DNA from 2 places in the Dyella ginsengisoli genome. Region 1 is predicted to be linked to the other one. Evidence: riboswitches for the same ligand, from Rfam matches in the RefSeq annotation. Region 1 holds a riboswitch; the other holds the start of a gene.
What was found. A riboswitch is a leader RNA that binds a small molecule or an ion and turns the genes downstream of it on or off. The one in region 1 is predicted to bind cobalamin.
Positions count from the first base shown of each region.

Region 2: it holds a riboswitch for cobalamin, as region 1 does, so the genes downstream of both, btuB (TonB-dependent vitamin B12 receptor) here and ISP17_RS18420 (ribonucleoside-diphosphate reductase subunit alpha) in region 1, are expected to answer to the same signal.

Region 1 covers NZ_JADIKM010000006.1:232,686-240,511, reverse strand. Annotated here, with positions in the region: gene ISP17_RS18420 (ribonucleoside-diphosphate reductase subunit alpha) at 1-1,916, opposite strand, end outside; cobalamin riboswitch at 2,327-2,538, opposite strand; gene ISP17_RS18415 (hypothetical protein) at 2,610-3,608, opposite strand; gene ISP17_RS18410 (aspartyl/asparaginyl beta-hydroxylase domain-containing protein) at 3,605-4,396, opposite strand; gene ISP17_RS18405 (DUF779 domain-containing protein) at 4,448-4,834, opposite strand; gene ISP17_RS18400 (TonB-dependent receptor family protein) at 4,859-6,946, opposite strand; gene ISP17_RS18395 (c-type cytochrome) at 7,131-7,826, opposite strand, start outside.
Region 2 covers NZ_JADIKM010000001.1:215,122-222,947, forward strand. Annotated here, with positions in the region: gene ISP17_RS01000 (efflux RND transporter permease subunit) at 1-324, opposite strand, end outside; gene btuB (TonB-dependent vitamin B12 receptor) at 523-2,385, opposite strand; cobalamin riboswitch at 2,524-2,758, opposite strand; gene ISP17_RS01010 (GntR family transcriptional regulator) at 2,828-3,580, opposite strand; gene zwf (glucose-6-phosphate dehydrogenase) at 3,825-5,291, shown strand; gene pgl (6-phosphogluconolactonase) at 5,424-6,128, shown strand; gene edd (phosphogluconate dehydratase) at 6,172-7,826, shown strand, end outside.

The DNA.
Region 1 (7,826 bases):
ATGGCGATCAGCAGCGAGTTGCGCAGGCCGTGCTGCTGGATCGTGCTGCGCAGAGTCTCCCAGCGCGTGGGCTCGTGCGGCGTGGCGTTGGGCCAGTAGTCGAACTGCAGCTCGCCATTCGCCGCGCGACTCTCGGCAAAGCCCGGGTGCATGCCTAAGTCCACCGCCAGCTCGTTGGACTGGCTCAACGCGTGGAAGTAGATCTCCTCGGCGATGCGGCTGGACAGCGCCAGCGCCTCGGGTGAGTCGAAGGCCAGACGCAGCTTGAAGAACACGTCCTGCAGGCCCATCACGCCGAGCCCCACCGGGCGCCACTTGCGGTTGGCCACGGCGGCGGTGTCGATGGGGTAGAAATTGAGGTCGATCACGCGGTCGAGCTGGCGCACCGCGGTGCGCACGGTGCCGGCGAGCTTGTCGAAGTCGAACGCGGCACTCCCATCGGCGCTGTGGACCACGTGCCGCGCCAGGTTGATCGAGCCGAGGTTGCACACTGCCGTCTCTCTGGCGTTGGTGACCTCGAGAATCTCCGTGCACAGGTTGGACAGGTGGATGACATTGTCCGGTTTGGCCGTCTGGTTGCTGGTGGCGTTGCAGCGATCCTTGAAGGTGATCCAGCCGTTGCCGGTCTGCGCCAGCGTGCGCAGCATGCGCGCGTAGAGCTCGCGCGCCTTCACCGTCTTCACGGCGAGGCCGTCGGCTTCGGCCTTTCTGTACGCCTCCTCGAACGTCTCGCCCCAGCTGTCGACGAAGTGCGGCACCACCTTGGGGTCGAACAGCGACCAGTCGCCGTCGCGCTCCACGCGGCGCATGAATTCGTCGGGGATCCAGTTGGCGAGGTTGAGGTTGTGCGTGCGGCGCGCCTCGTCGCCGGTGTTGTCGCGCAGTTCGAGGAACTCCTCGATATCGGCGTGCCACGGCTCCAGGTACACGCAGGCGGCGCCCTTGCGCTTGCCGCCCTGGTTCACCGCGGCCACCGAGGCGTCCAGCGTCTTCAGCCAGGGCACCAGGCCGTTGGAGTGGCCGTTGGTGCCGCGGATCAGCGAGCCGCGCGAGCGCACCCGCGACCAGGCGATGCCGATGCCTCCGGCGAACTTGCTGAGCTTGGCCACGTCGGCGTACTTGTCGTAGATCGACTCCAGCGAATCGACCGGCGAGTCGAGCAGGAAGCACGAGGACAGCTGCTCATGCGTGGTGCCGGCGTTGAACAGCGTGGGCGAACTGGCGATGTATTCCAGCGACGACAGCAGCCGGTACAGCTCCAGGGTCTCCGCGATGTCGTTGCCGCCCAGCGCGCAGGCGATGCGCATGAAGAAGTACTGCGGCGTCTCGATCACATGGCGCTTCGTGGGATGGCGCAGCAGGTAGCGGTCGTACACCGTGCGCAGGCCGAAGTATTCGAAGCGGCGCGAGGCCAGCGGATCGATCGCGTCGTTGAGCTTGCGCGCGTTGAGCGCCACGAACTCGCGCAGGCGTTCGTTGAGGATGCCGACCTCGGCGCCCAGCGCGATCGACTGCGAGAAGCTCTGGATCTCCTGGCCCGACACTTCCTTGTCGATGAACGCGCTGAGCAGGCGCGCGGCGAGCTGGCCGTACTCGGGCTCCTCGGCGGTGAGCGCGGCGGCGGTGCGGATCGAGAGCTGGTCCAGCTCGGCCGTGGTGGCGCCGTCGTACAGGCCGCCGATGGTCTTCAGCGCCACGCGCAGCGGGTCGACCGCATGCAGGCCGTCGGCCGTGCGGGTGACCGCCTTGACGATCTTGTTGACGTCGACGATCTCCTGGCCGCCGTTGCGCTTGGTCACGCGCATGGTGCCGGGGTTGTGCGGCGGGGTGAGGGCGAAGTCCGATGCGCCGTCGCGTGCGACGACGGAAGGCGCGGGCACGGCGTGCTCGCGGGTCGCGGTATCGAGGGTTTCCATGGTCGATGCTCCAGAAGTGGATCCGCCGCGCCGGCCCGGGAGGGGTTAGGAGCCTCGACGGTAGAAACTCAAGGGGCTGCGGCTTCGCGCTTTTGGCCAGCTTTTTCGCTCCTTTTCGTCAGATAGCTACAGCTATCTTCCTCAAACGATCAAAAAATCTGACTCAAAATCGCTTTGCCTCGCTCCCTTGATTTCCACCGCCGAGGCTCCTGGGCCGACGCGACGGTTCCGAAACTCAAACGCCTGCTCCCGCGCGCAGGGCCTGAGGCTTGGCTTCCATGGGAACGACGCGTCGACACGCAGGCGCATGACGGCCTGCGATGCGACGCGCCTCCCCGCGGAAGCGGCCACCTGCGTCGGGTCGCGAGAGCATCGGCGCATCGCGTCTCACTGAACGCGACCACCGGCCCGTGGGGCCCGACGTGCTGGCAGGTCTTCGGACTCGCGGACCCAGGCTTGCGCCTACCTAATCCCCCTCGCTTCCCAGGCGCGGCGGCCCAGTGCATGTGAGGAGTTTCGTTTCCACTTACCGCTGCGGGGCAGTTCCGGATTTGCACCGGATTCCCTTTTAAGCCCGACCGACAGTCGCGTCTGGTCGTGCACCAACGAGCGCAACATAGTGGCCTGTGGAGGCGCGGTCAACCCAATATCTTGTGGATAACTGCAAAATAGCGCGCCGACGCGCAGGCACGCTCAATCCGCTGGCAGGGGCCCGTCGTGGCCGGCGAGCCGCAGGTTTTCGAGCGCTTCGTAGTGCGGCAGCGCCCAGGTGGACACGGCTTCGCGCAGCGCCTCGTCGGCCTGCTGACGCTTGCGCTCGCGGTCGGGTTGGAACGCTTCGCCGGGGCGCTTGGCGTGGTCGCGCGCGCCGGCCATCGCCGCCGCGGCCGCATCGGCATCCAGGCCGAGCCATGCGGCCAGCCGGCCGCCGACGGCGCCGGGCAGTTCCTCGTAGCTCACCGGCAGCGCGCCGTGCCTGCGGCAGCTTTCCAGCCCCGCCTCAAGTAGCCGGCCCACGATGCGGGCGACGTAGACGGAACGATGCATGCCCGCCGCCTCGTCCGCGGGCAGCGCCAGCGGACTGCTGCCGAGCAGGCCGGGCACCGTGTGCCGCCCGGGCATCTGCAGCTGGGACACGGCAACCTCCAGCGGATGGCGATACAGGAACAGGCACGGGGTGTCGGGAAACGCGGCGCGCAGTCGTGGCAGCTCGAAGATGTTCCAGGCATCGAGCTTGATCACGATGTGCCGCTCGCTGCCGCCACGCGGCCGGCCGTAGGCCGCGAGCAGGGCGCGCAGGGCGTCCGGCTGCACGGCGGCGATGGCGGGATCGTCGTAGGGCGCGCGCAGCAGCGCGTCCAGCGGCGGCGGTTCGGACAGCACGATGTGGCTGTCCAGCCGCGCCAGCATCTGCGCCAGCAGGGTCGAGCCGCAGCGCGAGATGTGGAACACGAAGGCGCGTGGCGCCAGCGCGGGCTGCGGCGCGTGCCCGTCGAGCAGCCCCTGCAGCGAGGTCTCCCGCCGCATTGCCTGGTTGAAGGGCTGGCGCAACGCGAGGTCGACGTCGTCGCTGAAGAACGGTTCACGCAGCGGTTGCGCGCCGAAGTGGCACCAGTCCAGGCGCCAGCCGTCCGCGGCGCGCCACAGACGGATCGGCAGCCAGCCGCGCTGGTCGATGGCGGGGTGCTTCATGCGAGGCGCTGCGCCTTCCACGCGCGCCGGCCCTGCGCCATCGCGGCATCGACCTCCTCGGCGCTGAAGTGCAGGCCGAGCGCGGCGGCCTGGGCGAGCACCGCGGCGACGAAGCCCGCGGCATCGCCGTGCGCCATCAGCGCGCGTTCGAGCGCGGGATCGGCGTGCACGCGATCGCGGAACGCGGCGAAGGCCGCGCTGCCCCGGCTGGGCGCGCAGGGCGGCGTGTCGCTGGCGCCGGCGGCCAGCTGGGCATCCAGCCAGGGCGAGGGCCGCGCATCCACCACCAGGTGCACGCGCACGGTGCCGCCGTGGTTCTCCACCCGATGCGGCCGCGCCAGATCCAGGAACCAGCATTCGCCCGGCCGCATCGGCACGCGCGCGCCGTCGAGCAGGAAGTCGACGCCCTCGTCGGTGACGATCGGCACGTGCAGGCGCCGGTCGCTGTCGGGATGGCCCAGATCGTGGTCGCAGTGTTCTCGGATGCAGCCGCCCGGTCCCAGCCGCAGCAGGCGCGCGCTGCGCAGCGGGGTCTGCAGCTGCGCCAGTTGCGCCCGCCAGAACGTGTCGCAAAGCGGCGTGTCGCAGCCGTCGCCCTCGCCCGGGGCCAGCGCGAGATGCGCGCCGCGCGGTGCCCGCAGGGCCACGCCGCTCCAGTCGCCCACGTAGTAGCCGCGGTTGAAGTGCGGCTCCCAGGCGTCTGCGGGCAGGGCACGCACGGCCGCCTGCAGCGCGGCCACGTCGAAGCGCAGCGGCAGGCGGGTGCAGCGGGGCAGGGGCAACGACATGCCGGCATCCATGCGTGATCGGGATGCCGCGATTCTAGGGCGCCGCGCCGCTCAGAAGCGCCCGGCCGCCTGCAGCGCCTCGACTTCCGCGTCGGTGAACAGGCGCGAGCGGGTGAGGAAGCGCACGCCCTCGCCGTTTTCCAGCGAGAACATGCCGCCGCGCCCCTCGATCACGTCGATGATCAGCTGGGTGTGCTTCCAGTATTCGTACTGCGACGGACTCATGTAGAACGGCGCGCCGGCGATGCTGCCCAGCTGCACGTCGCGGTCGCCGACGATGAAGTCGTCCTGCGGATAACACATCGGCGAGGAGCCGTCGCAGCAGCCACCGGACTGGTGGAACAGCACCGGCCCGTGCCGTTCGCGCAGCCGCTCGATCAGCGCCTCGGCGGCGGGTGTGGCGAGTACCTTGGCGATCTCGGCGGCGTGGTCGGACATGCGGCTCTCCCGTGCGATGCGGCGTCAGAACGTCAGCCGCGCGCCCAGCATGTAGCTGCGGTCGGGGCCGGGTTCGAAGTAGCGGCCGTTGCCGTCGTTGACGATCACCGAGCCGATGTAGCGGCGGTTGGCGAGATTGTTCACCCGCGCGCTGAGGTCCAGCCGCGTGGTGTCGCCCAGCGCGAAGGTATAGCCCGCGTCCACGTCGACCAGGCCATAGCCGGCGGCGCGGTCGGTATCGGTGTCGTTGACGGTGACCGCGCCCACGCCGGTGATCGTGATGCCCTCGCGCCAGCCCGTGCCGTCGCCGTGCTCCAGCCGCAGCGAGCCGTAGTCCTCCGGCACGCCGGGCAGGCGCGAGCCGGCGGCGATCGGCGTGCTGGGCACGGTGCAGGGCGAACCGGTACAGGCGAGGAAACCGTTGCGGAAGCGCGCGCGCAGGTGGGTGTAGCCGGCGCTGAGGCGCCAGTTCGTTGCCAGCTCGCCGGTCGCGGACAGCTCGACGCCCTCGCGGCGCGTGTCGCCCACGTTGCGGTAGGTCGAGCGGCCGTTGACGTTGGTCGCCACCGCCAGCTCGTTGCTGGTGTCGGCGCGGAACAGCGCGGTGTCGAACTCCAGGCCCCGGGTCGCCTGCCACTTCGCGCCCACCTCATAGTTGCGGCTGCGCGAGGGCTTGAGGTCGAACGCCAGCCCGGTCTGGCCGTCGCTGCGATAGCCCAGCTCGTTGTAGCTGGGCGTCTCGAAGCCCTTGCCGAAGCTGGCATACACGCGCACGTTCTCCGCCGGGCGGAACTGCAGCCCGGCCACCGGCGTGGTGGCCCGGTAGCTCACGTGGCCGCTGTCGTCGGGGTTGTTCGCGGTGATGTAGAAGTCGTGCTCGGCGAAGCGCACTTCATCGTTGCGCAGCCCCAGCAGCAGCGACCACTGCGGCGCGAAGTGCCAGTAGAACTGCGCGTACTCGGCCACGTTGTTGACGTTGTCGTGCTCGTTGCGGCGCAGCGCGCCCTGCACGCCCAGGGTGGAGCCGATGAAGTTCTCGTAGCCGGTGCGGCGCTGGATCTGGTAGTCGCCGCTGGCGCCGAGCACGGTTTCGTAGTCGCCGCCGGCCAGTTCGCCGCGATGGGTCCAGCGCAGGTCGGCGCCGCCGTAGTTGGTGGCGGGCGAGATCACGCCACCGGACTGCAGCGGGTTCTTCTGCACGAAGGGGGGAATGGACAGGTACTGGATGATGCTGCGCTGGCCGTAGTACGCCATGGCGCGCAGCTGATCGGCCTGGCTCAGTGCCTGCTCGTAGATCAGCCCGAGCTGGTTCTGCTCGGCGCTCTTGCGCGTGTTGTATTGCGCCGCCACCGCGGTGGCCTGGCGTCGGTCCTGGTTGAGCTGGGCGCGGGTCAGGCCGAGCGGGTCCTGCGTGTCGGGCTGGTTGATGCGGTTGAGCAGCACGGTGAGCTTGCGCTCGTGGCCGAGGTCGATGCCGAACTTGGCGTTGTCCGACTCGCGCCGCACGCGGCTGTGCGCACGGTAGCCGCCGGAGAGGAATTCCGAGGCGGCAACGTTGTAGTTCACCGGCCCGGCGATGCCGCGCGTATTGGCCAGGAAACGGAAGCTGTCGTAGCTGCCGCCGTACACGCCCAGCGTGGTCTGCGGCACCGCGGTGCCGTCGGCGCTGTACAGCTGCACCACGCCGCCGGCGGCGTTGCCGTAGAGCACCGAGAACGGCCCGCGCAGCACTTCCACGCGGTCGGCCGAATCGAGGTTGAACTGCGCCACCTGGCCCTGGCCGTCGGGCAGGGTGGACGGGATGCCGTCCATGTACACGCGGATGGAGCGCACGCCGAAGGTGGAGCGCGAGCCGAAGCCGCGGATGGAGATCTGCTCGTCCTGCGCGTAGTTCTGCCGGTCGCGGGCGAGAATGCCCGGCACGCCCACCAGCACCTCGGAGAAATTGACGCCGGGCTGGCCGGATGCGGCGGTCGCCACCTGCACCACGCTGAGCGACGCGGGCACGTCGAACGGCGGAATGTCCAGCCGGCTGGCGTTGACTTGCACGGCGGGCAGCAGCCGGGTGTCGTCTGCGGCGGGCGCCTGCTGCGCCATCGCCGGAGCCAGCATCACCGCGCAGATGCCGGCGATGGCGGTCGTGAGCAGCCGTCGCGCGGCCGTGCGATGGATCGAGGTCGGCAGGAGGTGAGGCGAGACCTTCGGCGCGTGCTTCAAATCGATCTCCTGTGGAGTTGACGCAATGACGCCACCGCCGCGTGCATGCGGTGGCCCGGATGCGCGCGGCGCGGCCAGTCTATTGGCCGCGGTAGATCAGCGGAACCTTGGATTTTTCCGCCTCCTCGTAGGTGAGCGCCTTGCTGCCGGACGGGTAGCCGTTCTGCTGCAGCAGGAACGCCATGATCTCCACGTAGTCCGCATGCGCCAGGCTGCCCGGCTCCGTGGCCGGCATGTTGTGCGTGAGGATGTTGAAGATGTCGCGGACGTGGAAGTCCGACGAGTCGGAAGCGAAGTTCGCCCCCTTCAGCGCCGGGCCGGCGCGGCCCTCCAGGTTCGGCCCGTGGCACATCGCGCAGTGCTCCTTGAACTTCGCCTTGCCGTTGTCGGCCTGCACGGTGGTGAACAGCGCGGGCGGCGCCTTGCCCTTGCTTGCGCCTTTGCCCGCGCTCTTGCGCTCGGCACCGCAGGTGCGGCCGCTGCGCCCGCCCGCGCTGCGCCCGAGCATGGCCGAGTTGCCGTGCCGGGTCGGCGCGGCGGCACCGGTCTGCGCGTAGGGCGACAGCACGCGCGCCAGCTCGCCGGAGGCTTCCAGCGCCGCCACCGCCTGCTGGAACGACGCGGCCTGCGCCGCGTGGTCGGCGTCGTACAGCGCCACCAGGTTGAAGCGTGCGTGCGGTTCGTTGAGCTCGTGCACGCTGAAGCGCCCTGCCTCCTTGCGCTCGGCCAGGAAGCGCACCACCGTGGGCCGCCACAGCATCGCCGCACCCACCGC
Region 2 (7,826 bases), on a different contig from region 1:
CACGTCGCGCGCCGCCTTGTCGGCGGTGCGGTCGAAGGTGAAGCGCACCATCACCGAGGCGGAGCCTTCGCTGGCATTGCCGTACATCTCGTCGACGCCGGGAATGCGCCCGAGATGCCGCTCCAGCGGCGCCAGCACGGTGCTGGCCATGGTCTGCGCGCTGGCGCCGGGCTGCTGCGCCACCACGTAGACGCCCGGGAACTCCAGCGACGGCAGCGCCGCCACGCCCAGCAGCAGGTAGGCGCAGATGCCGGCCAGCACCAGGCCCGCGGCGAGCAGGGAGGTGCCGACCGGGCGGCGGATCATGGGGGCGAAGATGTTCATGGCGCTTCCGTGGCCCGTAGGCTGCGCGGCCGGCCGGCGCGTAGCTGCGTCGACGCGGCGGGCAGGGCCCGGGCCGCAGGGTTCGAGGTATCGGGCATGCGTGCTTTATGCCCGCCTACCCATGCCTAGTGTATGTGCCTGAAGTCCCCACCGTGTCGAAAGGCACGGGCGGCATCGTCGATGCCGCCCGTGCCGGCCTCACCCGCCTGGCCGGTAGCGCAGCGTGAGATACCAGCTGCGGCCCGGCTGGTTGAAGTAGTAGACCGTTTCGTAGCGGCGATCGAACGCGTTGGCCAGCCGCCCCTCCAGCTCCCAGCCCGGCGCGAAGGCGTAGCCGGCACGCAGGTCGACGGTGGCGTAGCCGCCCAGTCGCTGCGTATTGGCGACATTGTCATAGCGCGCGCCGGCCACGTTCCAGGTGGCGCCCGCGGTGAAGTCGCCGAAGCGGCGGTCGAGATCGATCCGCGCGGTGCGCTCCGGCCGCCGTGGCAGCCAGTGGCCGTCGTTCGCGCCGCCGTCGTCGTTGCGCGGCTGCTGCCAGGTCAGGTAGCCCTGCCAGCGCCAGCCGGCCAGCGTGGCACCCAGCTGGCCCTCGATGCCGCGGATGCGCGCGTGGCTGATGTTCAGCGGGAAGTAGTTGCTGTCCAGCGCGATCAGCTGGCTGATCCGGGTCTGGTAGGCGTTCAGTGCCCAGTTCCAGCCCTCGCCCTGCTGCGTCACGCCCAGTTCGGCGCTGCGCGAGGTTTCCGGCTTTAGGTCCGGGTTGCCGCTGCCGTAGGGGTAGTACAGATCGTTGAAGGTCGGCGCGTGGAAGGCGCTACCGTAGCTGGCCGACAGGCGCAGGCCATGGTCCAGCCGGTAGCCCCAGGCGGCGGCGCCCGTGTCGTGGTTGCCGAACTGGCCGTTGTGGTCGTGGCGCGCGGACAGCTGCAGCTCGTGGCGGCCGAACGTGCCCTGGTATTGCGCGAACACACCTGTGTCCTGGCGCGTGCTGGCGAGGTAGCCGGTGTCGCTGGCCAGGTGCTCCTGCTGGTAGTCCGTGCCCAAGGTCAGCAACTGGTTGTCGGCGAGGCTGAGGTCGTTCTGCCAGGAGGCCTGGTTGCGGCGCGAATCGGAGTAGCGCAGGTAGACGCCGTCGTTGTAGGTGGTGGCCTTGTCCAGGTTTTGCCCGGCACTCACGGTCACCTGCCAGAACGACAGCGGCCGGAACGTGAGGTGCGCACCGGCGACCTGCTGCACGTTGAGCGCCTGATTGCCGTAGGGCGCGCCGTCGAACTCGACGTAGTTGCGGCTGCGCAGCCAGGTGCCGGCCAGCTCGGTGCCGTCGTCCCAACGGTATCCGGCGTTGGCCAGCGCGTTGTAGTTGCGGTAGGCGTCCTTGTCCGGCTCGTTGGCGAAGCAGCCGGCGAACACCGTGCCGGCGCCGTCGCGGCAGGCGTTGATGCCGCGGGTGTACTGGCCGCCCAGGCTGAGGTTGTACCAGGCGTGGCGGTCGCCGCCGGACAGGCCAACCTGCCCGCCGACGGTGCCGCGGCTGCCGGCGGTCAGGCTGAGCGAGGGCGTCAGCTTGCCGTCGGCCTGGCCGTGCCGGGTGAATATCTGGATCACGCCGCCGATGGCGTCGGCGCCGTACAGGCTGGAGCGCGGCCCGCGCACCACCTCGATCCGCTCGATCTGCTCCACCGGAATCTGCTCGAACGCCGCCAGACCCGCGCTCACCGTGCCCACGCGCACTCCGTCGACCAGCAGCAGCGTGTGCGAGGAGTTGGTGCCGCGCAGGAACAGCGAGGTCTGCTCGCCCGTGCCACCGGACTGCGCGAAGGTGACGCCGGGCAGGCCGGTCAGCACGTCCATCAGCGAGGTCGGCTGCAGCCGCTCGATGTCCGCCCGGGTGACCACGCTCACCGACGACAGCGCGTCGTCCACGGTGATCGCCGTGCGCGTGGCGGTGACGATCACCGGGTCCATCGGAGCGCCGTCGGTCTGCTGGGCCTGCACGATTCGCGCGCCTGGGCCAAGAATCGCGACCGCAATGGCGGTCGCCACGAGAGTCCTGTTCATCTGCTGGATTTCCTTCGCCGTGCACCCGCGCGCGGCTCAACAAGGGATGAGCTGGCAGGACATCGTGGGAGGAAACGCACGGCCGCGGACGCGCGGCGAGGCCGCGATCCGTACCGCAGCCTCGCCCACCGCGAGCCGCCAGGACAGTCGAATCGGGCCGGTCTCCGGGCTTGCGAGCGACACGCGGCACGCCGCGCGTACCGGACCACGCCTTCCCATGCCTTGGCACAGTGGCTTGTGTGGCCCGGCGAATTCACTCGCCTACCGTTGCGGGGGCAGCGCCGGACTGGTTGCGCGCGAACGCGCGACGCACCGGCTTCCCGTTTCATCCCGGCAAGACACCTGCCGGGACACCCAAAACGGACGCTACCTTACCGGCGCAGCGCGGCACGCTGCAAATGCCGCGGCACGGGCTTGCGGTGTGCGAGCCGCGCCGCGGGGCTCAATCGGTATGTAGCTCCGCCACGAAATCGTAGATGTCGCCGCGGTACCAGGAGCTGGTGAATTCGACCACGCGGCCGTCGTCGAGGAAGCTGCGGCGCTCGATGCTGAGGCCGGCGCTGTTGGTGGCGACATGCAGCAGGCGGGCATGCTGCGCGTTGAGCAACACGGCGCGCAGCCGCTGCAGGGCGCGGCGCGGACGGCAGCCGCGCTTTTCCAGCGCCTCGTAGAGCGAGTCGTCGACCAGCATGGGGTCGGGCAGCAGGATCGCCGGCACCACGCTGCGTTCGATCGCCAGCGGCTCGTCGCCGGCATAGCGCACGCGGTGCAGGCGCACCACCGCCACGCCGGGCGAGAGGTTCATTGCCATCGATTCTTCCGGCGTCACCTCGCCGATGCCGCGCTCGAAGAATTCCGAGCGCGGGTTGAGGCCGCGCGCGCGCAGGTCCTCGGTGAAGCTGGTCAGCCGCGACATCGGCTTGATGATGCGTTCGGCGACGAAGGTGCCGGCGCCGTGGCGCTGGGTCAGCAAGCCTTCCTCCACCAGCCCGGCGATCGCCTTGCGCACCGTGACGCGCGACAGCGCAAGCACGCGCGCCAGGTCGCGCTCGCTCGGCAACGCGTGGCCGGGCTCGATGTCGCGGTGCTCGATCACGTTGCGGATCGCCCTCCGCAGCCGCAGGTAGGCCAGCGGCTGGTGGGTGCCGGGGTCGCGCGAGAGCCGGCGGTATTCTTTGGCGAGGGCGGTTTCCATACCGCGACCATACCAATTTCAAACCAATGGCCGCAAGGCAGGCAATGGCGGACATGCCACTTCCGCGCAGGCCTGTCGCACGGCTTGCGGGATCGACCGTTGCAAACGAATACATCGGGTCCGGTCGCGGCATCCGGTTGGTACATGCTGGTCGCAGCTGGTATGACACTGGTACGATCAAGGGCCTCTACCGCTCGCGTCGCTGCGCGGCGGCCTTCTCTCCGCTCCATGCGAGGTGCCCGTTGTGAGTTCTCCCCATCCGCAGGTCCAATCCTTCGACCTGGTGATCTTCGGCGGCACCGGCGACCTGGCCGCTCGCAAGTTGTTGCCGGCGATGTTCCATCGCTTCGTCGACGGCCAGATTCCTCCTTCCAGCCGCATCATCGGCATCGCCCGCGAGGCCACCGACGACGCCGGCTATCGTGCCCAGATGCGCAAGGCGCTGGCCGGCGACGGCAGCAAGGCGGCCCAGGTCGAGGCGTTTTTGCAGCAGGTGTTCTACCGCTCGCTCGATGCGCGCAAGGACAACGGCTGGGACGATTTCGCCGCGCTGCTGACCGAGCGCCCGGACAACGTGCGCGTGTTCTATCTCTCCACCGCGCCGGACCTGTTCATCGACATCTGCTCGCGCCTGGGCGCGCACCGCCTCAACGAAGGCGAGTCGCGCGTGGTGCTGGAAAAGCCGATCGGCCGCGACCTCGAGAGCGCCAACCAGATCAACGACGCCGTCGGCCGGGTCTTCAGCGAATCGCAGACGTATCGCATCGATCACTACCTCGGCAAGGAGACGGTGCAGAACCTGCTGGCCCTGCGCTTCGGCAACGCGCTGTTCGAGCCGTTGTGGAACGCCGAGCACATCGACCACGTGCAGATCACCGTGGCCGAGACACTGGGCGTGGGCAACCGCGCCGCCTACTACGACCACGCCGGCGCGCTGCGCGACATGGTGCAGAACCACATGCTGCAGCTGGTGTGCATGGTGGCGATGGAGCCGCCGTCCTCGCTGTCGCCGGATGCGGTGCGCGACGAGAAGCTCAAGGTGCTGCGCTCGCTGAAACCCATCGACGAGTCCAACGCCGCCCAGCTGACCGTGCGCGGCCAGTACCGCGCCGGCGCCGCCGAAGGGCAGAGCGTGCCGGGCTATCTGGAAGAACTCGACGGCGCCAAGAGCCACACCGAGACCTTCGTGGCGCTGAAGACCGAAATCGCCAACTGGCGCTGGGCCGGCGTGCCGTTCTACCTGCGCACCGGCAAACGCCTGCCCGAGCGCGTCTCCGAGATCGTGGTGGCATTCAAGGCGGTGCCGCATTCCATCTTCGATCCGAGCGCCGGCCCGCTGGCGCACAACCGCCTGGTGCTGCGCCTGCAGCCGGACGAAGGCGTCAAGCTGTGGCTGACCATCAAGCACCCCGGCCCGGGCGGCCTGCGCCTGCGCCACGTGCCGCTGGACATGAGCTTCGCCGAGGCCTTCGGCGTCTCGCAGCCGGATGCCTACGAGCGCCTGCTGCTGGACGTGGTGCGCGGCAATCCCACCTTGTTCATGCGCCGCGACGAGGTGGAAGCCGCCTGGCGCTGGGCCGACCCCATTCTGGAAGCGTGGTCGGCCAGCGGCGAAGCGCCCAAGCCCTATACCGCCGGGACCTGGGGACCGAGTGCGTCGGTAGCGCTGATCGAGCGCGACGGCCGCACCTGGAACGAGGATGGCGAGTAAGCACGGCGTGAATCCATCCGACGCCGCGCATCACCGCGCGCTGCCGGAGCTTTTCCTAGCCTGCGCCATCCTCCCGCCGCGCGCTCCGGCAGCGCTCGCCGCGGCTCCCACCGCGCTGCCGAATGGACGTCCATGTTGAACATTGCCACCCACAGCTTCACCGATTGCCACGCTCTCGCCGCGGCGCTCGCCGAGCGCGTCGCCGCCCGCCTGCGCGAGGCCATCGCCGTACGCGGCCAGGCCCTGCTCGCCGTGTCCGGCGGCAGCACGCCGAAGCATTTCTTCGAGCGCCTGTCGCATGCGTCACTGGACTGGTCGCGCGTGCAGGTGACCCTGGTCGACGAGCGCTGGGTGCCCGAATCCAGCGATCGTTCCAACGCGCGACTGGTGAAGTCGCTGCTGCTGCAGCACGCCGCTGCCGCCGCCACCTTCGTGCCGCTGCATCAGCATGCCGTCACGCCGGAAGACGGCCTCGCCGCGCTGAACGCCGCACTCGATGCGCTGGCGCTGCCGTTCGACGTGGTGGTGCTGGGCATGGGCGAGGACGGTCATACGGCCTCGTTCTTCCCGGGCGGTGATCGCCTCGCCGACGCGCTGGATCCGGCGGGCCGCGAGCGCGTGCTGCCGATGCGCGCCGCCGGTGCCGGCGAACCGCGCATCACCTTCACGCTGCCGGTGCTGCTCGACGCGCGCGCGCTGTTCCTGCACGTGGAGGGCGAGGCCAAGCGCCGCGTGCTCGCCGATGCGCAGCTCGGCCTCGGCGCCGGCCGCGATTACCCGGTGCGCGCCGTGCTCGAGCGCGCGCGCGTCCCCGTTTCCGTCTATTGGTGCCCGTGACGCGCCACCGCCGCGCGCCGCCACCCGCTACAGGAGTGAGTCGATGAGTTCCCTGCACCCCGTCGTCCGCGAAGTCACCGAGCGCCTGCGCGAACGCAGCCGCGAATCGCGCGCGGCGTACCTGGCGAAGATCGCCGCCGCACGCGGCGACGGCACGCACCGCCAGCATCTTTCGTGCGGCAACCTCGCGCACGGCTTCGCCGCCTGCGGCACCGACGACAAGGCCGCGCTGCGCGCCGGCCGCACGCCGAACATCGGCATCGTCACCGCCTACAACGACATGCTCTCGGCGCACCAGCCGTACGAGCGCTACCCGGAACTGATCCGCCACATCGCGCGCGAAGCCGGCGCCACCGCGCAGGTGGCCGGTGGCGTGCCGGCGATGTGCGACGGCGTCACCCAGGGCCGCGCCGGCATGGAGCTCTCGCTGTTCTCGCGCGACCTGATCGCGATGGCCACCGCCGTGGCGCTGTCGCACGACATGTTCGACGCCGGCCTGTATCTGGGCATCTGCGACAAGATCGTGCCGGGCCTGCTGATCGGCGCGCTCGCGTTTGGCCATCTGCCGGGCGTGTTCGTGCCGTCCGGCCCGATGCCCAGCGGCATCACCAACGAGGCCAAGTCCAAGGTGCGCCAGGCCTACGCCGAGGGCAAGGCGACCCGCGAGGAACTGCTCGAAGCCGAGGCCGCCGCCTACCACGCGCCGGGCACCTGCACCTTCTACGGCACCGCCAACTCCAACCAGATGCTGATGGAGATCATGGGTATGCACCTGCCCGGCGCCAGCTTCGTGGCGCCGGACACGCCGCTGCGCGACGCGCTCACCGCCGAGGCGGTGCGCCGTGCCGCCGCGATGAGCGCGCTGGGCGAGCACTACCTGCCGGTGGGTCACATCATCGACGAGAAGTCGGTGATCAACGGCGTGATCGGGCTGCACGCCACCGGCGGTTCCACCAACCACCTGCTGCACCTGGTGGCGATGGCGCGCGCGGCCGGCGTGGAGCTGCGCTGGGAAGATTTCGACGCGCTGTCTTCGGTGGTGCCGTTGCTGGCGCGCGTGTACCCCAACGGCTACGCCGACGTGAACCAGTTCCACGAGGCCGGCGGCATGGCCTTCCTGATCGACCAGCTGCTCTCGCAGGGTTTGCTGCATGCCGACGTGAACACCGTCAACGGCACCGGCCTGGACGGCTATGCCCAGGTGCCGGTGCTCGACGCGCTCGGCAAGCTGGCCTGGCAGAAGGTGTCCGGCGAGAGCGGCAACCGCGGTGTGCTGCGCGCGATCAGCGAACCGTTCCGCGCCGACGGCGGCCTGCGCCTGCTCGACGGCAACCTCGGCCGCGGCGTGATCAAGGTGTCCTCGGTGCCCGAGGACCGCATGGTGATCGAGGCGCCGGCGATCGTGTTCAACGACCAGGACGAGGTCCGCGGCGCGTTCGAGCGCGGCGAGCTCAATCGCGACTTCGTCGCGGTGGTGCGCTTCCAGGGCCCGCGCGCCAACGGCATGCCGGAACTGCACAAGCTCACCCCGACGCTGGCCGTGCTGCAGGATCGGGGTCACCGCATCGCGCTGCTTACCGACGGGCGCATGTCCGGTGCGTCGGGCCGCGTGCCGGCGGCGATCCACGTCACCCCCGAGGCCGAGGCCGGCGGCGCGCTGGCCAAGGTGCGCAACGGCGACCTGATCCGCCTCGACGC